DNA from 2 places in the Hymenobacter fastidiosus genome. Region 2 is predicted to be linked to the other one. Evidence: riboswitches for the same ligand, from Rfam matches in the RefSeq annotation. Region 2 holds a riboswitch; the other holds the start of a gene.

Region 1 (12,110 bases), on a different contig from region 2:
CCGCCGCTTCGGGAAACGGCGGCCCGCCGGCTAAGGTCCTGGCTATTTCTTCGGCTTCCTGCGTCCGCTCGTACCGCAGCCGCAGGCAGGCGACGGATTGGTCCTGAATCAGCTCCAGCAGTAGTTTGTCCAGGCGCTGGTACTGCCGGCCCTCGTCGTAGGAGCGGGCTACCACAATGAGGGTTTTCAGGGGGTGGCGGTGGGTCCGGGCCGAGTCGGGTTTGGCCGTGAGCACCTCGGCCAGCCCCTCCAGCATGCTCAGCAGGGCTTGCTTCTCACTCATGGTGCCGGCCCGGGTGCCGATGAGAATGGTGGCCACCTCCGTGCAGCCCAGCATCTGAATGGTGCGGGCAATGTTGGTGAACAGGTAATGCAGGTCGTGGTGGGTGAACCGGCCTTCCTCGCCCATGCCCGCCAGCAGCAGGGCTTGGCTGTCGGCGGTGCCACCTTCCGCCGGGGCCGGTATGACGCAGATATGGCCCAGCGTTCCGCTGAGCATGGCATGATCCTGGGCCTCGCTGATCCAATAGTTCAGGGCCCGGTCCATTTCGCGCAGCCGGGTAGCGGGCGGCGCCCCCTGGTAGTGGCCCATTACCAGCACCGGCGCGCTTACCTTCACTACGGGCCGGCACTCGAGCCGGAGCGTGAGCGAGTAGGTCGGCCTATTGCCTTTGGTGCGGTTGGGGGAGCGGTTGAGGCTGCGGGCGGGCTGGTCGTCGCCCATGGCGGCGCGCAGCAACGTCTGCCCCATGGCGGTCTGGTTGAGCATCCGGCTGTGGTCAACTGCTTTCCGGGCCGCCCCGCCAGCCGCCTCCTGATTGCTGCGGGCCATTTTTTCCAGGGCCGTGGCCACCAGATCGTCGCCGATGGGGCGGTGCCAGGGGTTGTCGGGGGCCAGGGGCGCGCGGGTGATGACGGGGTGGGTGGGGAGCACCAGCGTGTGACCGAAGGCCAGCAGCTCGCCCACGGCCTCAAGCACCAGGGGATTATCGGCCAGGTTAGCGTGGTTTTCATCCACGAAGTAGGCGGGAATGCCGGGCAGCACGGCCAGGGCATTGGGGACCCGGCCGTCGCCGGCCAGCGTTTCGAAATAGCGAAACTCCCCGGGCGCCACAATGGTAAGCCGGGCCATGGTCCGGTGGTTGCAGCCCACGATGCAGGCCGTACGGGCCGCATCCAGGGGCGGGGCGCTACCAAGCTTTTCCTGGAACTGTCGCCCCCGTTCCAGCAGCCGGGGCTGTACGGCCTCGTTGTTCCAGGTGCCCGCGTGGTAAAGGGAGTGCAGCTCCGCGGGGAGCCGGGCGGGGGCCGGCAACAGCTGGTAGGTGGCGGGAAAGGTGTTGAGAATGCGCAGTACTTCGGGCAGGCTGTTTTTTAAGTCCAGCTTGGCCAGCCAGCGCACTACCTTGTCGGAGCCCGTGAGTAGGGGCACGGTGGCGTAAGTGCCAAAGTTGGGCGTGCCCAGCAGCACCAGCCGCCCCCCGCCCCGGGCCGTCATAGCAGTCCAGAGCTCCGGATGATCCTGAATGAAGCACCGGGCTACCAGCCCGCCCACCGAGTGAGCGACGATATGGACCGGTCGGTTCTGCAGGTGCTGCCGGATATAAGCCGCCAGGCGGGTGGCGGCCTCAGTCAGATCCTGCCGCCAGTCGTAGGCCCAGGGCTCCACGGTGCCGTAGGGCTCCAGCGTCAGCAGCAGCCGCGCGTAGTTCCGGAAATCGGGCGGCCCCACCTGCACCTGGTCCTGGTGGGGCGCCGTGAGGTCCAGCTCATCGATGCCACCGGCAATACGGGCCGGGTTCACCCAGACCGGCTCGATGCCGCCGCCGGGCCTGCGGGCAGTCAGTACCGAGGCCATCATGCCCGGCAGAAACAGGATGTGCGGGCGACTGGAACCGGCCGGCGCGGGAGGCAAGGCGGTGCGGGCCAATTGCTGCAGCTCAGCGAGCTTCTCCTCCCCAAAAAAATCCTGCAGCGCCTGCGCAGTTACTTTCTCCGTTTCTGAGGCGGCTTTCGGCACCCCGGGGTGGGCCAGCCGGGCGCGCAGGGTGGGCCAGTCCAGCAAAGCCGGGTAGGCAGGCGGGAGCTGGCCATTGGCGGAAGGGCGGGCCAGGATCACCGGCCGGGAGCGGGAAAGAGCCATGCAAGTGCAGTTAGGTAGGCAACAAAGGGTAGTCTGGCAACCAGCGAATTGCGGCTAGCAGCAACGCCTGCCCCACCGCAGAAAATCCGGGCGGGGCAGGCGTTGCTGATGGCCAATGACCGACTACCGGGCGGCGGCGGAAGCCTGGCGCCGGGGCCGGCGGGGCGCGGTGGCGGTCAGGGCCTGGAGTAAGGGCAGCTCTTCGGCCGTGGGCGCGCAGTCCAGCGTGGGGTGCTGCACGGGCGAGTGGCGGCTGAAGGCCCGCCGCAGCTGGTCCTGGAACTGGCGGTGGGTGAGGCCGGCACTGGGTTTCTCCAGCAGGCGCAGCGCCCGGGTTGTGAAGGCCCCGCTGCCATTGGTTTCGTAAGCTACTTCCTCGGGCAGACAGGCGGAGAAGTTAACTACCCGCATGGCGGCGCGGCCGGCATCGGCAGGGGCCGGATGATTGCCATTGGCTGGTAAGCTGGCCCGGAACGCCCGGTGCAGGGTATTAAAGTCGGTATCGCTGGCGCGGGCATTCATGAAGCGGGCCCGCTGGTCGACCACAACCGGGGCCGGCGGCGCGCCGAACAGCCGGGCAACGCTGCCCGAGTGGCAGCAGTCGGCGAAGAAAGTGACGCTGACGCCGGCGGGCACCCGCCGGAATACCGTCCGCAGGTCGTCGTCGAGGACGAAGGCCCCGCGGGCATAGTCGTGGGGGCACAGCGCCTCATCCCGGCGGTCATCCTCGTCGCCGCCGCGGCCGGCGTCCTGGAGCTGGGTGCCGTGACCGGAAAACTGCACGACCAGCACGTCGCCCGCCCGGCTCGTAGTCAGCAGGCTGCTGATGCGGTCGAGAATGTTCTGGCGGGTAGCCTCATCTTCGAGCAGGAGCTCGGTTGCGAAGCCCCGGTGCTTTAGGGCGTCGGCCCAGGCGCGGGCGTCGGCCACGCAGCCCTGGAGCGGGGCGGCCGGGTAGTCGTTGATGCCGATGCACAGGGCCCGCTGGCGCGGGTGGCCGTTGGTTGAAGCCGGCTGTGGCCGGGGCGGAGCGGCTTTCTTGGCGGGCTTGGCGGTCGTCTTCGCCATGAATTCGGCCTGCAGCTGAGCCAGCATTACCACCTCTTCGGGCAGCTCAATCGGCTCATGCCAGAGGTCAACCAGCTCCCGGGTTCGGGGGAAGGGCACGATGTCGGTCTGGTCGACGACGCGCCGCAGCACGCTTTCCATGGTGGCCGCGTCCTCGTCGAACCCGCCGTGGGTGGCGCTGGTGCTCGAGCTCCGGCCGCTGGCCTCGGTAGTATTCGACCAGATTACCTCCGTAGCCGGGGCGGCTTGGTGGCCGGTACTCAGCCCCAGGAGCCGGCTGACGTCGGCATCAGCCCGCAGGCAGGTTTCCAGGCCCAGAATGGGCGTTTCGCGACCCGATTCCAGGGCATTGTAGAGCAGGTAGAGCAGCGACTTGCGGTAAAACAGGGAGCAGGTATCGTCCCGCTCCAGCTGGTCGCGCATGGTGAAGAGCGTCAGCTGGTCCACGCCGTGGCCGACGAGGCCCGCCAGGTGCTGCTTGAAGGCGTCGACCCGGATGGCGGGGGCCAGCAGGTGCAGGGTCCGGAAAGACGGTACGCCCAGCTGCAGGGCCGTGGGCAGGAAGTGGGCGTGGAAGATGGAGCCGGCGCTGTGGCCCACGGCGTGCAGGCGCAGGGTGCCGTCGGCTACCTCGGCCGGGTGAGCGGCGCAGAACTGCTGGAGCTTGCGGGCCACGTAGCGGCCCCCGCCATCGGCTTCACTGGCCCATTCGGCGCTGTCCTTCATGTTTTTCCAGATCTGCCCGCCCAGGGGACCCACGGCCCGCTCAATCAGCTGGTCGCTCAGGTCGGTGATGCCCCGACCGGATTCGCGGGCGCGGCTGCCCCGGATGAGGGCCCCCAGCGTGCCGCCCAGGCCGGTTTCCCACACGAAGTACAGGGGATACACGTGGTTGGCCTTCCACCACGGAATGGCCCGCAGCGCCCCGGCCAGCCCCGATTTCTCCGACACCAACCCCCCGTGGGCATACAGCACCAGCTGGAGGGGCCGCCCGGCCTTGCGGGCCGCGCGCAGGGCCTGCTCCAGGTGCTTGTCGAACAGCGCGTCCACGTCGGAGGCCGCCGTGGTGAAGGTGCCGTCGGTGGAAAAGCGGCCCTGGTCGAGGTTGACGACGTGGGCGCGAAGCAGCTGGCGTTGGGCGGCGGTCAGCTCCCCGGGGCCACGGGACTGGAGGGCGCGGGCAGCGGTTTTGCCCGGGACGGGCTCCGTGAGCAGCAGCAGCTGCTGGCGGCTCATGCCTTCTTCGGCGGGCTCGGCCAGGGCTTCGGCTTCCAGGCCGCGGGCCCGGCTGGCAATGGAGATGTAGCTCAGCGTGCGCAGCAATTCCACTACCCGTTCCTCACTCACGGCCGGCTCCGCGAGCAAGGCCCGGGAGCCCAGGTTTTGTTTGATGTGCCGGACTTCCTGGACCGTGGCCTCGTAGCCGATGCTGCTGCCGGGGCAGGTTTTGCCCGACAGCTGGCTGTGGAAGTGCAGCGACTTGGTGGCCAGCTTAAAATGACGCTGCACGTGGGCCACTACGTGCAGGGCGGTGCGGCGCTGGGCTCCGTCGAAGGGGTCGCGGCCCTTGTCGAAGTCGCCGATCATCTCGAACATGAAGGGCCCGGCCAGGCGGTTGCCATTGTGGCCCGAGGAGCTGGCCGGGGCCAGGTTCCAGTTGCGGCCGGTCCAGATGGTGCCATCCGGGGCAATGCTGATGTGCTGGGCAATGTCGGACCAGCCGTTGTGCTGGGTATGATACTGCCACATGGCGTCGATGCTGGCCCGGCCCGCGTACTGCGCCCGGTTGGGCCGCCAGGTATGGTGCATGTGCACGCCCGTAACCCGGCGCGTGAAGGGGAACTGGTCGAGCACGGCAACGAACTCGGCCAAGGTCAGCTGTTTGAAACGACTAGCCATGGGAATAAATGGTTTAGTGACACCCCGCGTTCCGACCGGAACGACATATTAAATATACATAAATGTGTTTATCAAATATTTACTTGAATTGAACGAGGTTGCATAGGTCTTGTAACGGAAAGCAAAAAGCCCCGGCCCCGGAGTTTATTCCGGGGCCGGGGCCGTTCTGAGGCTGTTTTAAAACTGCGTTAGTACTGCCCTATCGACAGCATGACCAGCGTACAGGCCTCTTCGGTCTGAATGCCGCGCTGCTGGGCCAGACGCTCCAGCTCCGCGTTTTCGGTGCCGGGGTTGAAGATGATGCGCTTGGGGTTCAGGTCCAGAATGTAGTCGTACCAGGCGGGCTGATTCTGCGGCCCCACGTAGAGCGTGACGGTATCCACATCAGCGGCGGCGGGCCGGTCGGTGTGAATGGCGAGGCCGGCCACCTGGCCCTTCCGGATGCCGACGGGCACTACCTCGTGGCCGTGCTGCTTAAGCTGGTGCACCGCCCGGAAGGAATAGCGGGCCGGATTGTCGCTGGCCCCGAGAACTAAGGTCTTTTTCATCTTGGTTTGTCGTTTTTGGTTTTTGGTTTTTGGCCCGGTAGGCGGCCGGATCCGCGGACCGGGCCCTGACTGCAGAAACGGGCTACCGGCTTAAACGAATTCCGCGGGCCAAAAACCAAAAACCACCCACCAAAACCTAAAAGCCTGCCAGCACCGCTTCGGCGCACCGCTCCCCATCCATGGCCGCCGATACGATGCCGCCGGCGAAACCGGCCCCCTCACCGCAGGGAAACAGGCCCCGGATTTCGGGGTGCTCCAGCGTGGTCCGGTCGCGGGGAATGCGGACGGGGGCCGAGGTGCGGCTTTCCACGCCCACAATCTGGGCGGCGTTGGTGGCGTAGCCGGGAATCTTGCGGCCGAAGTCGCGGAAGCCCTGGCGCAGGCGGTCGGCGAGGCCGGCGCCCAGCACCTGCTCCATGTTCACCGACACCAACCCCGGCTGGTAGGAGGTTTCGAGCAGCTCCGGCGAGACGGTGCCCTTCAGAAAGTCGCCGAGGCGCTGGGCCGGGGCGCGCTGGGTGTGGCCGGCCAGGGCGCAGGCCCGCTGCTCGATTTCCTGCTGCAGGCGCAGGCCCGCCAGCTCGCCGTGCTGCGCCAGGTCCATATCCTCGAGCTCAACGGCCGTGACGATGCCGGAGTTAGCGAAGCGCGAGTCGCGGCGGCTGGGGCTCATGCCGTTGACCACCACTTCGCCGGAGGCCGTGGCGGCCGGCACGATAAAGCCGCCGGGGCACATGCAGAACGAAAACACGCCCCGCTGCTTGCCCTGCCACTGGGTTTGGTGGACCAGGGCGTAGGAAGCCGCCGGCAGCGGCCCCCGGTCCTGGAGGCGGTACTGGGCCTGGTCGATGAGCTGCTGGGGGTGCTCCACGCGCACGCCCAGGGCAAAGGGCTTGGCCTCGATGCGCACCCCACGGCGGTGCAGCAGCTCGTAGATATCCCGGGCCGAGTGGCCCGTGGCCAGAATTACGGCGTCGGCTTCCAGCGCCTCGCCGGTAGCCGTAACCACGCCGCGCAGGTGGTTGCTGTCCAGAATGAGGTCATCGACCCGCGTGTCGAAGCGCACTTCGCCGCCCGCCGCCCGGATGGTGTCGCGCAGGGCCGCTACCACCGCGGGCAGCTTGTTGGTGCCGATGTGGGGGTGGGCATCGACGAGAATATCGGGGGTGGCCCCGTGCTGGACCAGCAGGCGCAGGATGCGCTGAATGTCGCCGCGCTTGGTGGCGCGGGTGTAGAGCTTGCCGTCGGAATAGGTGCCCGCGCCGCCTTCGCCGAAGCAGTAGTTGGAATCCGGGTTCACCACGTGCTCCTTGTTGAGCGCCGCCAGGTCGCGGCGGCGGGTACGCACGTCCTTGCCGCGTTCCAGCACGATGGGCTTCAGGCCCAGCTCGATGCAGCGCAACGCCGCAAACAAGCCCGCGGGCCCGGCCCCGACGATCAGCACCGTGCGCCGCGCCCGGCTTACATCCGAATACTGAAACCAGGGACCAAACGTGTCGGCCGGGGGCGGGGTGAGCCAGATATCGGCCCGCAGGCGAACCAGGGGCTGGCGGCCGCGGGCGTCGATGGAGCGCTTGCGCAGGTGCACGAAATCGGCCTCGCCGGGCTCCAGGCCCGTGGCCGCCAGCAGGGCGCGGTAGCGGGCAAATTCGTCGTAGGCTACTTCCGGGGGCAGCAGCACTTCTATTTCTCTCTTAGACACAGGGTCGATTGTAGGGTGAAAGGTGTCGAGCCTTTAAACCGGGAATCAGGTTTTGGGGAGGACAAAGATACGGTACCGGTCACACTAACGGAACTGTCATCCTGAGCACAGCGAAGGACCTGCCTCTTCGCCTCTGAAAAATGCACTTCAACGCACAACGCTCTTTACCCTACACGACGATAAAAGACGTGCTCCATTGAAATCAGCTGCTGAACCTGTTTAGGGTTTCGGTTTTTTCGTCGTTTGTCATCCTGAGCACAGCGAAGGACCTGCCTCTTCAGCTACTGACAAGTCTGATTTACTGAGTAAAGCCCTTCTCCAATTGCGCGGAAAAGGGTTTTGCTCAGTGAATGACAATTGCAGTAAACGATGAGGCAGATCCTTCGCAGGCTCAGGATGACAGCCGAAAAAACAGACTGCCAAAAAACGCCGCTTATGCCGGCAGAATCCGCACCGGGCGCTTGTCGGCGTCGATGGCGACGAAGGTGAACAGGCCCGACACGGCTTTGGTGCGCTCGTCGGAATACATCTGCTCCACAAACAGGTCGACGCGCACTTTCAGGCTGGTGTTGCCCACGTGCTCGATGTTGCCGATCAGCTCCACGAGCGTGCCGCCGGGAATGGGGTGGGTGAAATCGACTTTATCCGACGACACGGTCACCATCTTGAGGCGGCTGAAGCGGGTGGCGCAGATGAAGGCCACCTCGTCCATCATGTGCAGCGTCGCGCCACCGAAGAGGGTGTCGTAGTGGTTGGTGGTGTTGGGGAATACCGCTTTGAAGATGCGGGTTTCGGCCTGGGCAATTTTCTCGGCAAGGTCCATGGGGAGCGAAAAAGGGTTTGGGAAAATCAAAAGCCCTGGGCCGGATTCCGGGAAAGCTGTGCGAACGGGAAAAATCGGGGCTACGCCGGGAGGCACGCCGGCCGAAAAGGGCCGCCCGCAGGCCTCGGCACCCGATAAAGGCCTCAGGTCGCGAAGGCACCCTTATCAACTCAGCGGAAGGCAGGTTTCCTGACTTGTACCATTCTCCCCGCCCTTCTCAGGCCGGCCGGGGCCGCCCCAATGGGCTGCGCAGGGAAGAACTATGGGGGTACTTACAGTAGCGCGTCTGTCCGGGATTCGCACCCGGTTCCCTTGGCAGGGCGGTATTACCCGCCCACCTTCCGTCGTCTGAATGGAAATCAAACTAAGAACAACGGCGGCGAAGGTAGCTGTTTTGGCCCGCGCCTCCCCCTTCCGGCGCCCTGCCCGCGCTTTAAGCGCGACATGGAGGCCAGGGGGGCCGAACGGCCGGTGCTTAAAGCGGGTCTGACCCTACTTATGCAGAAGGAGCATTCCGGGACTGCAGCAGCGACGAAGTATCTTGCCTGGGACGTTGTGAGAGGATCTGGTTACCATTGCGGGCGCGCTGCTTCGTCTGGCTCAGCATGACAAGAGTTACTCAGCAATAACGACGGGCTCTTACCCCACCATTCCTAAGTATGCCGGAAACTCCCGCTGCGCCTCATCTGTCGCCGCTGCCCGTCGCCTCGCGCCTGCGCTCCATCATCAGCGGCTCGGTGGGCAACCTGGTGGAGTGGTACGACTGGTACGTGTACTCGGCCTTCGCCCTGTATTTTGCCCCTTCGTTCTTCCCCAAGGGCGACCTCACGGCCCAGCTGCTCAATACGGCGGCCATCTTCGCGGTGGGCTTTCTGATGCGCCCGCTCGGCGGCTGGCTTATGGGCGGGTACGCCGACCGGCACGGCCGCAAAGCCGCTCTGCTGCTGTCGGTGCTGCTGATGTGCGCGGGCTCTCTGCTCATTGCCCTCACGCCCTCGTACCAGAGCATCGGGGTGGCGGCGCCGGTTTTGCTGGTGGTGGCCCGGCTGGCGCAGGGGCTGAGCGTGGGCGGGGAGTACGGCACCTCCGCCACGTATCTGAGCGAAATGGCCGACGCCAGAAACCGGGGCTTCTACTCCAGCTTCCAGTACGTGACCCTCATTGCCGGGCAGCTGCTGGCGTTGCTGGTGCAGCTGGGGTTGCAGCAGGTGCTGAGTCCGGCGCAGATGTACGCCTGGGGCTGGCGGGTGCCCTTCGTGATTGGCGCGGCGGCGGCCGTGTCGGCGCTGTACCTGCGGCGCAGCATGGCCGAAACCGAGGCGTTTGCGCAGCAGACGCTGGCTCCCGGCCGCGCCGAAAAGGGCGCGGGCCAGCTGACCGGGCTGCTGCGCTACCCGCGCGAAGTGCTGACGGTGGTGGGCATGACCCTGGGCGGCACCATTGCCTTTTACACCTTCACCACCTACGCCCAGAAATTTCTGGTGAACACCGCCGGCTTCAGCAAGGCCGGGGCCACGCTGATTTCGTTCGGGGCGCTGGCCGTTACCATCGTGCTCCAGCCGCTGTTCGGGGCACTGTCCGATCGGGTGGGGCGGCGGCCGGTGCTACTGTTTTTCGGGGTGGGCGCCACGCTGGGCACGGTGCCGCTGCTCACGCTGCTGGCCCGCACCCAGGATGGCTGGGCGGCGTTTGGCCTGCTGCTCATCGGGCTGGTTATCGTCAGCGGCTACACCTCCATTAATGCTATTGTGAAGGCCGAGCTGTTCCCGACCCACATCCGGGCCCTGGGCGTGGGGCTGCCCTACGCGCTGACGGTGGCCGTCTTCGGCGGCTCGGCCGAGTACGTAGCCCTGCTGGCCAAGGACCGCGGCGTGGAGGCGTGGTACTACTGGTACGTAACGGCCTGCGCCGCTATTTCGCTGGTCGTGTACCTGCGCATGGCCGACACCAAAAGCACTTCCCGCCTGGACGACGAAAGCCGCGGAAAGCATGTTTAACAGCTCGTCATGCAGAGCGTAAGCGAAGCATCTCGCGTGGCATCGTCAGAGTAGTAATCCTGCGTCAGCGCGCGCGATGCTTCGACCATCGGACGCCAGATGAGCAGGATCGTCCGTCGTGCAACGTGACGACCTGGCCTGGCCGTCTCCTGTTGCAGGAGCGGAAAACAAAAGCCGCGCTTCCGTATTTCAACCTCACACTCACTCTCACTTCCCAACTCCCATGCGAAACCCCGCTGCCAGATTCCTGCTCGCCGCCGCACTGTTGCTCACCGGCCACGCCTACGCCCAGGATAAAAAAATGCCCGAAGACAAATCGAAGCGCCCGAGCCCGCCGGCTACGGCCACGGCCCTGGTGGGTGGCGCCACGGTTACCATCGACTACAGCCGCCCGGCCATGAAAGGCCGCAAGGTGTTCGGCGGGCTGGTGCCCTACAACGCCGTGTGGCGCACGGGGGCCAATGAAGCCACCATCTTCACCGTGGATAAGCCCGTGAAAATTGAAGGCCAGGCGCTGCCCGCCGGCAAATACGCCCTGTTCACCATCCCCGGCGCCACTGAGTGGACCGTTATCTTCAATAAGACCGCCAACCAGTGGGGCGCCTACGAGTACGACCAGAAGCAGGACGCCCTGCGCGTAAAGGTGAAGCCAATGAAAACGGCCGCCCCGGTGGAGCAGTTCAACGTGACGACCGCCAAAGCCGGGACCGTGACGATGGCCTGGGAAAGCACGCAGGCCAGCTTCAAGGTGAGCAAGTAGCCTAAGGATTAGTACAAACCGACCGGCCGCCGCACGTACCCAACGGATACATGCGGCGGCCGGTCGGTTTGTACTGCGTACAGTTACTTCCGCGCTTCTTCCAGAATACTCTCCACCCAGCCCTTGCCCCACTCGGCCAGGTCCTGCTCGGTCCAGAGCTGGGGGTAGAAGATGCGCTTCTGGAACTTGGGAGGCAGGTACTTCTTCCAGTTGGTACCGCCCGTGGCGGCCAGGGCCGTGGGGTCGCGCTCCAGGTAGCGCACCGCCGATTTGTAGTGCATCAGGGGCCAGTTCACGTTCACGTTCACGTCGAGCTGCCTGAGGGCGCGCAGCAGACGCGGGTGCCGGCGGTCGGCTTCGGGCAGGCGCAGCACGGTGCTCCACACGTTTTTGTCGTGGTACGCAGCGGCGTGGCGGGTGAGCTGCTGGCTGTATTTCTCCTCGAACTGAATCAGGGTGAGGGCCTTGGCCCCGGTTTCCTCGATAGTGGCCCCGGCTTTCCAGTAGATGCAGCCCATCAGCTCGTCGTGGGCGGCGGCCTCGCCCAGCAGGCGGCGCTGTTCCTGGTTGAGCAGGTTGTCGAGGGCCGTGCTGGCAATTTCGATCATGCGGTACTGCACGCTCTGAAAGCCCGAGGCCGGCATCAGGGCCATGCGGAACTGCAGAAACTGCTGCTTGTCCATGCCGTCGACCATCACGTCGAACGAGTCGATCAGGTTCTCGAAATAGCGGTTGATGCGGCCCACGCGCAGTACCAGCTCGCCCACGGTGGGCTCGCGCAGGTCCCCGATCTGCTCGTACTCGCACAGGCAAAGCTTGAAGTACAGCTCCGTGATCTGGTGGTACATGATAAAGATCCGCTCGTCGGGAATCTGGGTGAGCGGGCGCTGCAGGCTCAGCAGCGTATCCAGCTCGATATAGTCCCAGTAGTTGACGTAGTCGGCGAAGAACAGGCCTTCGAGGTAGGCGGCCAGATCCTGCCCGTCGGCGGCATATTTCTGCTGCAGGCGGCGCAGCTGGTCGAGGACGGCGGGGGAGAATTCGTCCGGGGTGGGGGACATAAGCGGGTGGCTTAGGACGGGTGAAAGGACGCCGCCCGGGTGGCAACGGCGGCACAAGGAACAAAAAAGCCGCCGGATGTGCCCGCCCCGGGCAACCGCGGACCGGGCC
Region 2 (12,110 bases):
CAGGTTGGCGGTGCGCGAAAATACCTTGCTCAGGTGCGAGTAGGTGGCCGCGAACCGGTCGGTGAGGAAAGCCGAAGTCGTGAGCGGCATCCGGGCTGTGCGCAGGTGCTCCAGGTATTCGCCCAGGGCGCCTTTGATCTGCTCCGTCAGCTGTTCCGCGCGGCCCAGCAGCACATCAAAGCCGGCTTCCTGGAGCAGCGAGGCTACGGCTGCCGGGTCGGCGGGCGTGGTCTGGTCGAGCTGGGCCTGCCCCAGGGTAACCTGCGTGGGCCGGTAGCCGGCTTGTTCCAGCAGGCCGCGCACCGCTTCGATGCAACGGGGGCAAACCATGTTTTTGATGTGCAGGAGCGTAGTTTTCACGGGCGTTTCGAAGATGAGTCCAACCGGGCGGCGGGCCGCCCGGGTTTCCGGGTAGGAGAAGAGACAACGGCAGGGGCAGAACGGGAATTACGCCGCGCGGGTTCCGGCGACGGTTCAGCCCATGCTTTCCCAAACCAATGGAGCGCCGCCCAGTTCACAAAAGGCACCACGCCCAGGAACGTAACGGCTAACAGCCAGAATAATACGAAAAAAGCACCGGATAGCCGGCTGAAAAAATGGTCGGCAGCGCCGAACAGGTAAGCTACCAGGGCCAGGGCCAGGGTCAGACTCACCGCCGCCAGCCCGCCGGCCCGGCGCAGCAGGGGGGAAGTAGCCAGGTTCAGCGCGCGGGGAAGGGTCATAAGTAAAATCAGGACAACAAATATATCGGGTTACGCGACTTTTGATACTGGTTAGCGTCCCGTTTATGAGGTACTTCTCCCGTTGGGCAGTCGCTTGCCCCGAACTAATGGCCGCGGCGATGTTGGCAGATTTGAGTAACTAAGCACCCGAACGATGATCTGCCGCTAAAAACCACGTTGGCGCGCTGTCGTACGTTAATGAAATACTCGCTTCGCCTTTTATTGTTTCAGACCCACTACCATGAAAACTGTTTTGCTCCGCCCTTTGGCCCTGGCTCTGCTCCTGGCTACGGCTTCGTTTACTGCCTGCAACACCGGCACCGGCTCCGGTGATACCAACGTGGAGCGCGGGGCCGATAAAACCAAAGACCCCGACTCCGGACAGCGCGCCACGTCCAATACCACCGGCACGGCCAACGATACGACCCGCGTCACGACCGGCCAGGACCTCTACGACCACGCCGCGGATGCCAAAGACCGCAACAACGACGGCATCGAGGATAAGTAACGGGCGTATGACAAGAAAAAGCCCTTCTGCTCCGGGAGCAGAAGGGCTTTTTGCGAATGGTGCCTCAGCCTGCGGGCTAGTAAAAAATAAACCCGTTCGGACCGATGCCGACGGCGGCGGAGTCGATGGCCTTGCCTGCGGACGTGTAGCGGATAAACTTGCCCGGTGCGGTGAAAGTGGGGGCTACGCCCACGTACACGGTATTGTCGTTGGGGTCGATGTTGAGACCGTAGATGTCGAAGCTGCCCCGGGTCAGGAAAGGCTTGGTTGGCAGAGCCGCGTCAGCCGGGCTCAGCCGGTAGACCGCGGCATCGGTCTTGACGTAGAACTGATCACGCGTACCGTTGGTGCGCAGGCGGGCCAGATAGCCCAAATCGGAAGCGAAATCACGCTTGCGCACGGTGTATGGCGGCGTTGGCGCGAAGTCGGTCAGGCTGCCTTTCGTGGACAGGGCCGGGTTGGAGTAGTTGGTTACGCCATTGCCCAGTACCCACAGCCGGCCGTTGTTGTCCAACGCGAGGCTGGCCGGAGCCGGTCCTACGGTCAGGGTAGTTTCCACGACGTCGGTGGCGGTGTTGATGACGGTTACCGTGTTTTCTTCGCTGTTAGTCACGAACAGCTTGCCGCCCGCCAGCAGCATTTCCTCGGGCGCTTTGCCCACGACGATGGTGCGCGTTACGGTGTTCGTCCGTAAGTCGATGACGGATACCCGGCCCGGCCCCGGCGTGGGGAACGTCGGCGTTACCCATTCCGACACGTAAGCCTTGTCGGCCGAGGCCGCGACCAGGTAGCGGGGGAGCTTAAGGCCGGCGGTTATCGTGCCCACCGACTTGAAGGAAGGCAGGGTCACCACCTCAATCTTGTTGCTGTTGTTGGCCACGATGTAGCCCTGCTGCCCGACTACCGTCATCGACTGGGTGACGTTTGAAAGTAGCGGCCGGCCGTTGGCCGCCTGGAAAATGTCGGGGGACGTCACTTTGGCCGCGGCCACGTCGAACACACTGACGGAGCCATTGGGCTGGTTGTAGGTGCCCTCGTTGATGATGAAGACGCTGTTGGTGCGCACTTCCGGAACCGGGACCTCCGTGGTTTTCGGGTCGCAGCCCAGCAGCGTCAGGGCAGTGATGCCGGTAAACGTCAGACGGGTAAGCAAAGCAGGGTAAGGCAGTCGGGGGAACATAAAAAGGGGTTAGAAGGAAAGAAAAAAGCCGGTTAGCGCCACGCCACCCGCAGGCTCAGCGCCGCCGACCGTAGCGGCATGGCCCGGTAGGCGTAGCTTTGATACATCAGGTTGGTGAGGTTATAGCCCTGGGCCAGCAGAGTCAGCGTCCAGGCCTGGTCTTTCCGCAGCGTGTAGCCCGCCGAGGCATTGACCAGCGTGTAAGACGGCAGAAACGTTGTGGCCGAAGCGTCGGTGAAGCGGAAGCCGGTGAAGGTGAGCGTAGTGCCTGCCTGCCAGCCCCGCCAGGTATGCTGCGTGGTAAAAGCCGCCGAATGCTGCGGCACGTAGGGCAGCTGCTGCCCCACGGGGTCGACATCGGTCGTGGTGCCCCGCAGTTTCACCGACTGGGTGAAAGCGTAGCTCAGGCCTGTGGCCAGGGAGTAGCGACTGCCCGGAGCCTGCCAGTCCAGGCGGGTACTGGCTTCTGCCCCCCGGGCCCGTACCTGTCGCAAATTGCGCGGCGACCAGATTCCCCCCGGGCCCGGCGTCCACTGCACCCAGTCGTGGATGAGCTGGTGGTAAGCGGTCAGCTCGGTTTGTAAGGAAAGCCGGGGCTGGCCTATCGGGGTCAGCTCCTGGCGCAGTCCGGCTTCGTAGCCCAGGCTGTTTTCGGGGAGCAAATCCGGCCGGCCCCCGGGGCGCCAGTACCGTTCGTTCAGGGTAGGGGCGCGGTAGGAGCGCGAAACGCTGGCTTTGGCTACCACTACCTGCCGGGCTGAGCGGGCTAGCTGCCACTCGGCGCCAACCGTGGGGGTGAGGGGCGGCCGGCGGCCGGGTAGCAGGGCCTGGCGTACGTTCAGCGTGAGCCGCAGGGTTGGGGCCGGGTCGTAGCGCAGCAGGCCGAAGCCGGAAAAGCGGTGCTCGGTTATCCGGGCCGCGTCACCGTAGCCCTGCACCTGGGCCGCAAAGCGCTGGGCTTCGCCGCCTATCCGCAGACTGAGGTGAGGCTTGAAGGTGAAGGTATGGTCGGTTTGCAGCTGGGTGGTGCGCACCCGCGACTTGCTGGCGTCAGTATCACCCAGGCCGTAGTCCAGCACGTCCTCAAACCAGGCCGCCCGCACGTTCGACTCGTGCCGCTGGCTGGCCCGGTGGCGGTAGCCCAGCAGAAAGCGCCGGCTGCGGTCGTATTGCCGGGCTTCGTCGTTGTTGGCCCCAATGGTAGGCTGAAGCTGCCGCTCGGAGTGAGTGAGCCATACGGCGGCCTGCACTTCCCCCGTCGTTCCTACCCGGAGCGAGGCATCCTGGGCCAAGCTCCGCTGCCGTAAAGCACTGTTTGGATTGCGCCGCCACACCACGCGGTTGCCTTCGGGCAGGGGATAGGCAAAGTCGTTGCGGGCTTCGCGGTAGGAAACCTCCGTCCGCAGGGCCAGCTGCTGGTTGCTGAAGCTGCCTTCGGCCTGACCGGCCCCCAGGCCGAAGCTGCCGGCTTCGGCCTGAGCTGCCATCCGCAGGCCCGCCCCCCAGCGCACCGGCGACGACAGCAGTACCGTGCCGCCCACGGCCCCGCTGCCATAAATAGCCCCCGCCGGACCGTGCTGTACGCTCACCTGCGTGATACCCACTACTGGCAATAGCGCGAAGTCCGACTGGCCCAGCGTGGGCAGGCCGATGTTGAAGCCGTGCCACAACACGGCCGTATGCTGAGCCGCCGTACCCCGAAAGGAAATTGACGCCAGCTGCCCGGGGCCGTAGCTTTTGATGTACACCGGCGTGCGGGCGGCCAGGACGTCGGCCAGGGTTCCGCCGCGGTGCTGCGCCAGCGCCACGGAGTCCAGCGTGGTGACGCGGCTGCCCACGGCAAAACGGCTGGGCCGGGAGCCTGCCACCCGAACGGCGGGCAGAAGCTGCTCCGCAATTCGGCGTACCGAATCGGGGGAGGACTGCTGGACCCACGCACTGGCCGGCCAGGAGCATAGCAGCCCCAGCAGTAAAAAAACAAACGAAAACAGGTTGGGTCGCCGGAGCGGCGCCAACTGACAGGTAACCATCATCCGAACTAAATTTCCGGTTTAGGAAAATTCAGTTCAAAACTTCAGGTGGGCTTTATCCGGGGAAAAAGCTGCCCCGAAGCCGAGGCCGAAAACAGGGAATCGGCGGCCCGAAGGCCGCTGCTGCAATCATTCTCCGCCTTTCTCCCGAAAGCGCTGAACACTAAAAGTATATAGGCAGGTCTCCTGGCTTGCTTCGGGTGGGCCGCCTTCCCATTTCTCCAGCTTCCTGCCAAGCAGGAAACCTTCACGGAAACAGTGGCTGGGGGATAGGCCCACCTGGTAACGGAAGCGTACAGTTGCGGGGACAGCTCCGGCATTGAACCGGATTCCCTTTTCAGCCTCGCCCCGCAATCAGGGTCCGGCCACCTATAACGAGGGCAAAGATAGCGGTTTTCAACGGGGTTGATGTGATTGGAATGTGCTAATGTGGTTAATGTGCTGATGGGGTAATGTGTTTTGAATGTGCTGATGTGGTTAATGTGCTGATGGGGTAATGTGTTTTGAATGTGCTGATGTGGTTAATATGCTGATGGGGTTGATGGACTGAGGTGAACCGGTATTGCCGGACTAGTCAGCGGCAACAAGTACCTGAAATCGATAGTATGGCTGGTATAGCTTCAATCACTGGTATAGCTTCACTCAGGTAGGGGCACCTCTGAGTTGGCGGACAACCGATCAGCCCATCAACCCCATCAGCCCCGTCAACCCATTCAAGCTACATTAACCCCATCAGCACATTAAAAACACATTACCCCATCAGCACATTCAAATCACATCAGCACATTCAAACCACATTAGCACATTCAACCCCATGAAGCTTCCTGTCGCCTTTTACCAGCGTTCCGATGTAGTGCAGATTGCCCGCGAGCTACTGGGGAAATACCTGTTCACCACCATCGGTGGCGTCCTCACCGGCGGCCGTATCGTCGAAACGGAAGCCTATGCGCATAGTGGGGACCAGGCTTGTCACTCCCACCTGGGTCGCTACACCAACCGCACCCGGGTGATGTACGAAGCCGGGGGCGTCGCCTACTGCTACCTGATTTATGGCCGCTACACGCTCTTCAACATTATCACCAATGAAGCCGGTAAGGCCGATGCCGTCCTGATTCGTGGGCTTGAGCCGGTGGAGGGCATTGCGGAGATGCTGCTCCGTCGGGGGCTATCCGCGCCGGCCCGTAACCTTACTGCAGGCCCCGGCCTGCTCACCCAGGCACTGGGTATCACTACCCAGCACTACGGCACCGATTTAGGTGGCGACCTGATCTGGCTGGAAGACCAGCAGGAGCCGGTGCCGGCCGATCTCATACTGGCCAGCCCCCGCGTTGGTATCGACTATGCCGGAGCTGATGCCGCGCTGCCGTGGCGGTTTCGGCTGAAAGGCAGCCCCTGGGTAAGCCCGGCTAAGTGAGTGGCGACCGGTTCGCTCTACCGGCGCAGGCCGCTCAAACGCTCACCAGCTAAATAGATTACACCTTCTCACATACCATCACCACCAACCGGCCGCGCAGGTCGGTGGTCGCAAACAAATAGATGTGGCCGCCTTCGCGGATACCCGTATGCTGTCGGAACTCGGCGACGCTGTCAGGAAAGTTGCGGGTCGTAACGTGGGCGCGGCCTTCCGGGCCGAGGTGAGCCCGCAGCTTTTTCCGGTCGTATTTCTCGGCTGCCAGAATGCGGAAAATGCGCCCCGGAAACTCTTCCCGGAGTGTATCCGACATGTAGAGGTGGCTGTGCTGGTGCAGCTTCAACAGCTCGAAGGCCGTGCCGACACTGCGGAAGCCGCCGGCCTTGAGCACGGCCACGTTCGGTTCGTAGAGGTAGCCCTGCGGCAAGGGCTCGGCGTAGCGGGCCACGGCACGGGTTTCGCGGGCTTTGTTGAGGCGAAACTCCTGCTGCTGCCCGTTGCGGAGCAGATTCACGGTGTAGCGCTCCGGGTCCACGGCGGGCTCCGGTCCCAATTCGTACAGTACTTCCTTGCACTCATTATCCACGGCCACTACCCACAGGCGGCGTACCTGCTTCAGCTCCAGCAGGGCCTGCTCAATGTCGAGCATGGGCGACGTTTTGAGCAATATCCGATTGCCTTTATGCAGCAGTAGCGGTAGCAGGCGCAACACGTCCGGCTCGCAATCCTGTAACCGGTAGATTTTGCGGTCGGCAGTATCACGACGAGCAGGATCCAGGTAGATCCAGTCGAAGGTATCGGGGGTGCTTTTTAGAAACTGCAGCGCATCGCCCCCGTGGCAGTGCACGTTGGTCACTCCCAACTGCTGCAGATTGTATCGCACCACCGCTACCAGGGCCGGGTCGCGTTCTACGTAGTGCACTTCCGGTATCCGGGTGGCAAAGCAGCAGGCATCAACGCCAAAGCCCCCGGTCAGATCAACCAGCCGCTGCCCGTTGACCAGGTCGGCTTTGAAGGCGGCGGTGCGAGCGGAAGACGCCTGCTCCACCGATAAGGCCGGCGGAAATATCAGGTCGGGATTGTCGGCCCAGATGGGAAGCTTGGTCCGGGCTTTCTGCCGGGCCTGAATCTGGCGCACCAGATCCGGCACGGGCAGATTCGGATAGCGGCGGGCTTGTAAAGCCAGCTGAGCGGGGTCGTCGTGCAGATGCTCGGCCACATATTGCCGGGCCGCTGCCGGCAGCGGGTATTCCATGAATAAAGCCTACGTAAAAATGCGGGGCCCGGACTAACGCAGGCTCCAGCGTAAAGCCAGCTGCGGGTGGCCGCTGGCGGCTAGCGTCATCCCCACGCCCGTTGGGGCCAGGCGCTGCAGCCCCCCCGCGCGGGCCGACGACAGCCCGGCATTATACTCGCCGATGGCCCGCTGAAAGTGGTCGTTGGTGTGGCGGGAGAGAAACACATTCGACAGCAGGCTGAAGGCCATTATCCCCACGGCGAGTTGCTGCGTGCTGTTGAAATACTGCTGCTGCTGTTCGCCGGAACCAGCCAATACCTGCTGGCTGTAGAGACCCACGGCGCTTACGAATACGAGACGCTCCAGCAGAAACAGCCGTTTCTGCCGCCGGTACAGATTCAGACTGGCCAGGGCTGCGTTGTTCCCGGCCAGATAGGGCCGCAGGCGTTGCCCAAAGACCCCGGCATTTTTATATTCCTTCGTTGGTATGTTCTCCGTAGTGAAATAAAAGTTTTTCTGTGGTCCGCTTTCCCGGCGGTCCTCATCCTCCGGGCTGAGCCGGATAAGCGGGCCGGTCGAAACCTGCTGCGCACGGGCAAAACTGAAGGTAAGCAGCAACAGCAATACGAGAGAAAAACGACGGTGCATAGGGGTAGAATCGGAGAGGACGGGGAACCGGTAAGAGTGCAAAGGTAGGTAGTATATTATATCGTTATAATGTATTGAGCGGGAGAATAGTGCAACTCGCCGGGGAAAACTTTGTTTTGCCCGCCCAACAAAATCCTGAGCCCTTACGTTCTGAGCCCAGTTAACCCTGTCCTTTCCCCAGTTCTGACTTATGAAGACTCTCGCCCCTGTTTTTTTTCGCCCAGTTTTGCTGGCTGCGCTGCCCGCTGTTTTTGCCTTCGCCGGGTGCAGTAAAGATGAGGACCCCGTGATAACGCCGGCCCCGGACCAGGGGGCCGTGCTGTTTGTCAATGCTGCCGCCAACACTTTCGTGGGCATCAAAGCTTTCGTAGATGCAGAAGAAAAAACCCAGCTTACGTACGGGCAGAACGGCGGCGGGGCCACTCCCCTTTACCAGACCGTAAATGCCGGTAGCCGAACTATCAAGATCGACAACGCTGCGGCCGGGACTGCTTTCTTCAGTCAGTCGGCTACCGTTGAGAAGGATAAGCGACACTCCTTTTTCATCTACTCGCCCAATGCCACGGCTACCCCAGCCGGCCTGTTTACCACCGACAACCTGACGGCGCCGATGGCTGGTAAGGCCAAAATCCGTCTGGTGCACGTGGCCCTGGGCTTTCCCGTTACTACGGGCGCCATCAGCCTGAGCCAGACGCAGCCCGTTGGTTTTCTGCCGCTCACGGCAGCCGTAGCTTTCCCCGGCAGTTCCGACTTCGTGGAAATTAACGCCGGCCCCGCCAATCTGCTGGTTACAACCGGGACCAGCCCAGCCGGGCTTACGGTGGCCACCGTTGGCGATGGTACGGGTACCGGCACGGGCAACAAGAACTTTGAGGCCGGTAAAATCTACACCATTGTAGTACGAGGCGCGGTGGGCAACCAGGACCCGTCCCGTGATGCGAAGGCTTTCATCATCCAGAACAACTAGTGGCCTCCACTTGCCAAGTAATTAGAGCCCGGGCTGAACAGGTCCGGGCTCTTTTGTGATCATATGCCGCGAACAAAACCTGTATCTTTGTGGTTGACAAGCCACACAAAACAAACTCCATCATGGTGGAAACCACGACGAAAACGTACGTTCCGTACAAAGTAGCAGACATGTCATTGGCCGAATGGGGCCGCAAGGAAATCCGTTTGGCCGAGGCGGAGATGCCCGGTTTGATGGCCCTGCGCGACGAATTCGGGGCTTCGCAGCCGCTGAAAGGTGCCCGCGTGGCCGGCTGCCTGCACATGACTATCCAAACGGCGGTCCTCATCGAAACGCTCATCGCCCTGGGCGCTGACGTAACGTGGTCGTCGTGCAACATCTTCTCAACCCAGGATCACGCTGCTGCCGCTGTTGCGGCGGCCGGCATCCCGGTATATGCCTGGAAGGGCATGAGTGAGGAAGAGTTCAACTGGTGCATCGAGCAGACGATGTATTTCGGCGAAGACCGCCAGCCGCTGAACATGATTCTGGACGACGGCGGCGACCTCACCAATATGGTGCTGAACCAGTTCCCGGAGCTGGCCGCGGGTATCCGCGGTATTTCGGAGGAAACCACGACCGGCGTGCTGCGCCTGCTGGACCGCGTGAAAAACGGTACCCTGCTGATGCCGGCCTTCAACATCAACGACTCCGTTACCAAGTCGAAGTTCGATAACAAGTACGGTTGCAAAGAGTCGGCCGTAGATGCTATCCGCCGCGCTACCGACGTAATGATGGCCGGCAAGATTGCCGTAGTGGCTGGTTACGGCGACGTCGGAAAAGGTACCGCTGCTTCGCTGCGTGGTGCCGGGGCCCGGGTTATCGTAACTGAAATCGACCCGATCTGCGCGCTGCAGGCCGCTATGGATGGCTATGCCGTGAAGAAAATGGCTACCGCCATCAAAGAAGCGGATATCGTGGTAACCGCTACCGGCAACTGCGACATCATCACCGAAGAGCATTTCCGCGCCCTGAAGGACAAAGCCATTGTCTGCAACATCGGTCACTTCGACGATGAAATCGACATGGCCTGGCTGAACGGCAACTACGGTCACACCAAAGACACGGTGAAGCCCCAGGTTGACCTGTACACCATCGACGGCAAGGAAGTAATCATTCTGGCCGAAGGCCGGCTGGTGAACCTGGGCTGCGCTACCGGTCACCCGTCGTTCGTGATGTCGAACTCCTTTACCAACCAGATTCTGGCGCAGCTGGAGCTGTGGGAGAATGCGGCCAACTACGAAAACAAGGTATACACGCTGCCCAAGCATTTGGACGAGAAAGTAGCCTACCTGCACCTCGCCAAAATCGGCGTGGAGCTGGACGAGCTGAATACCAAGCAGGCCAGCTACATCGGCGTGGATGTAGCCGGTCCGTTCAAGTCGGATGCTTACCGCTACTAAGTCACCCTTCGGGTGCTAAAGTTAAAAACCCCGCCCGGCAGTATGCCGGGCGGGGTTTTTCTTTGAAAAATTTCAGGTGCTGCGGCAGTTAGCTTAGGGTTCGAACCGTAGTCGTTGGTTTCGTTATCACCCGGAGCAACCAGCATCCAAAAGACCTGTTCGCAAATACCAAAACACCCAAAAAAATAGCCCGTCATGCTTCATCTGGCGTCCGCGAAGTCGAAGCATCTCGCGTGCGGCACTACTCCATCCGATTAGGAATTACGGCTGCAGGCGCGATGCTTCGACTCCGCTACGCTGCGCTCAGCATGACGCCTCCTTTTTAGGTAGGACTTACGCCCCTGCGCAGTTGGCTAACCCCCGAGGGGCGGTACCCGGCTGCCGTTCTGGCAAGTGCCGCCCCTCGGGGACTTGGTGAACATAGTTTTGCGTAAGCCCTGTTAGTATTTGGGAACAACTCTAGTGGCTATGATCAGCTCACCAAGAGCTGATTTGGAAATATATCCAAATGGGAGAAAAGACGTGCGGGCATTCGTTGCGGCAGAGTTGTCGATATTTGGCCTCCTATGCCTATTTCACTTTCGGTCGTCATCATCACCTACAACGAAGAAGCCAACATCGGCCGTTGCCTGGCGGCGCTGGGGAGCGTAGCCGATGAAGTGCTGGTGGTCGACTCGTTTTCCACCGACCAGACCGTTAGCATCTGCCGCCAGCACGGCGTGCGCGTACTTCAGCACACTTTCGAGGGCTACGTTCAGCAGAAAAACTACGCTACGGCCCAGGCCCGGCACGACTATGTATTGCAGCTTGATGCCGACGAAGTCCTCACCGAAGAGTTGCGTCAGAGCATTCAGGCGGCCAAAGGCAACTGGCAGCACGCCGGCTACACTTTGGCCCGCCTCACCAATTACTGCGGCACCTGGGTGCGGCACGGCGGCTGGTACCCCGACCGTAAGCTCCGGCTCTACGACCGGCGGCTGGGCCAGTGGGAGGGTCTGCTGCTGCACGAGCGGTACGAGCTGACTCCCGGGCAGCCGGCGGGTACTTTGGCCGGCGACCTGCTGCACTATTCCTACAACTCGGTGGAGCAGCACGTGAGTCAGCTCAACCGCTTCACCAGTATCGCGGCGGCCGAGCTGGCGTTGCGGGGTAAGCGCCGCGTTACGGTGTTTCATCTCCTGCTGAAACCGCTCTGGAAATTTGTGCACGGCTACTTCTTCCGGCTGGGCCTGCTCGATGGCTTCGCGGGCCTGTGCATCGCGGGTATTTCGGCCTGGGGCGTATTTCTGAAATTTGCCAAGCTGCGCACCATGCCGGCCAAATCATCTGCTGCCGCATGAGGACTTTCCTGGTTAGCCGTACCGACGCTATTGGTGACGTAGTGCTCACGTTGCCGGTGTGTGGCCAGCTCAAGCGCCTGTTTCCCGGTTGCCGGATTGTGCTGCTGGGACGCACCTATACCCAGGCCGTTGCCGAAGCCTGCCCGTGGGTGGATGCGTTTCTGAACTTCGATGCCCTGGCGCAGCTGCCGGCCGCGGAGCAGGTTGCTTTGATGCGCCGGCAGCAAGCCGACGCAGCTATCCACGTTTTTCCTAATAAGCAAGTCGCCCGTCTGGCGCAGCAGGCCGGTATTCCGATTCGCATCGGCACCCGTAACCGCTGGATTCACTGGCTGACCTGCAACCGGCTGGTAGCCCTGAGCCGCCGGGAGTCGCCGCTCCACGAAGCGCAGCTAAACCTGAAGCTGCTCCAGCCGCTGGGCCTGCTGACGGAGCTGCCGTTGGCGGAAATAGTCCCTCTGGTGCGGCTGAGACCCCAGATAGCCCTGCCACCGGAGCTGCATCAGCTGCTGCAGGCCCGCCAGCCGGGCCAGCTCAACGTTATCCTCCATCCCCGCAGCCGCGGCAGTGCCCGCGAGTGGGGGCTTAGTCATTTTGGTGCCTTAGCCCGCTTACTTCACCAAGC

Evidence for each region. A riboswitch is a leader RNA that binds a small molecule or an ion and turns the genes downstream of it on or off. The one in region 2 is predicted to bind cobalamin.
Region 1: another riboswitch for cobalamin. It lies ahead of ABD833_RS11825 (acyl-CoA thioesterase); the one in region 2 lies ahead of ABD833_RS15130 (TonB-dependent receptor).

Annotation. Positions count from the first base shown of each region.
Region 1 covers NZ_BAABDJ010000024.1:30,740-42,849, forward strand. The annotation lists gene ABD833_RS11805 (CHAT domain-containing protein) at 1-2,143, opposite strand, end outside; gene ABD833_RS11810 (caspase family protein) at 2,267-5,110, opposite strand; gene ABD833_RS11815 (CoA-binding protein) at 5,299-5,658, opposite strand; gene ABD833_RS11820 (NAD(P)/FAD-dependent oxidoreductase) at 5,795-7,360, opposite strand; gene ABD833_RS11825 (acyl-CoA thioesterase) at 7,794-8,183, opposite strand; cobalamin riboswitch at 8,346-8,540, opposite strand; gene ABD833_RS11830 (MFS transporter) at 8,843-10,180, shown strand; gene ABD833_RS11835 (DUF2911 domain-containing protein) at 10,404-10,940, shown strand; gene ABD833_RS11840 (tryptophan 2,3-dioxygenase family protein) at 11,024-12,001, opposite strand.
Region 2 covers NZ_BAABDJ010000035.1:213,307-225,416, forward strand. The annotation lists gene ABD833_RS15110 (AraC family transcriptional regulator) at 1-360, opposite strand, end outside; gene ABD833_RS15115 (hypothetical protein) at 357-722, opposite strand; gene ABD833_RS15120 (hypothetical protein) at 964-1,230, shown strand; gene ABD833_RS15125 (YncE family protein) at 1,307-2,410, opposite strand; gene ABD833_RS15130 (TonB-dependent receptor) at 2,443-4,278, opposite strand; cobalamin riboswitch at 4,600-4,828, opposite strand; gene ABD833_RS15135 (DNA-3-methyladenine glycosylase) at 5,255-5,854, shown strand; gene ABD833_RS15140 (class I SAM-dependent methyltransferase) at 5,913-7,106, opposite strand; gene ABD833_RS15145 (hypothetical protein) at 7,140-7,736, opposite strand; gene ABD833_RS15150 (DUF4397 domain-containing protein) at 7,927-8,703, shown strand; gene ahcY (adenosylhomocysteinase) at 8,826-10,145, shown strand; gene ABD833_RS15160 (glycosyltransferase family 2 protein) at 10,712-11,485, shown strand; gene ABD833_RS15165 (glycosyltransferase family 9 protein) at 11,482-12,110, shown strand, end outside.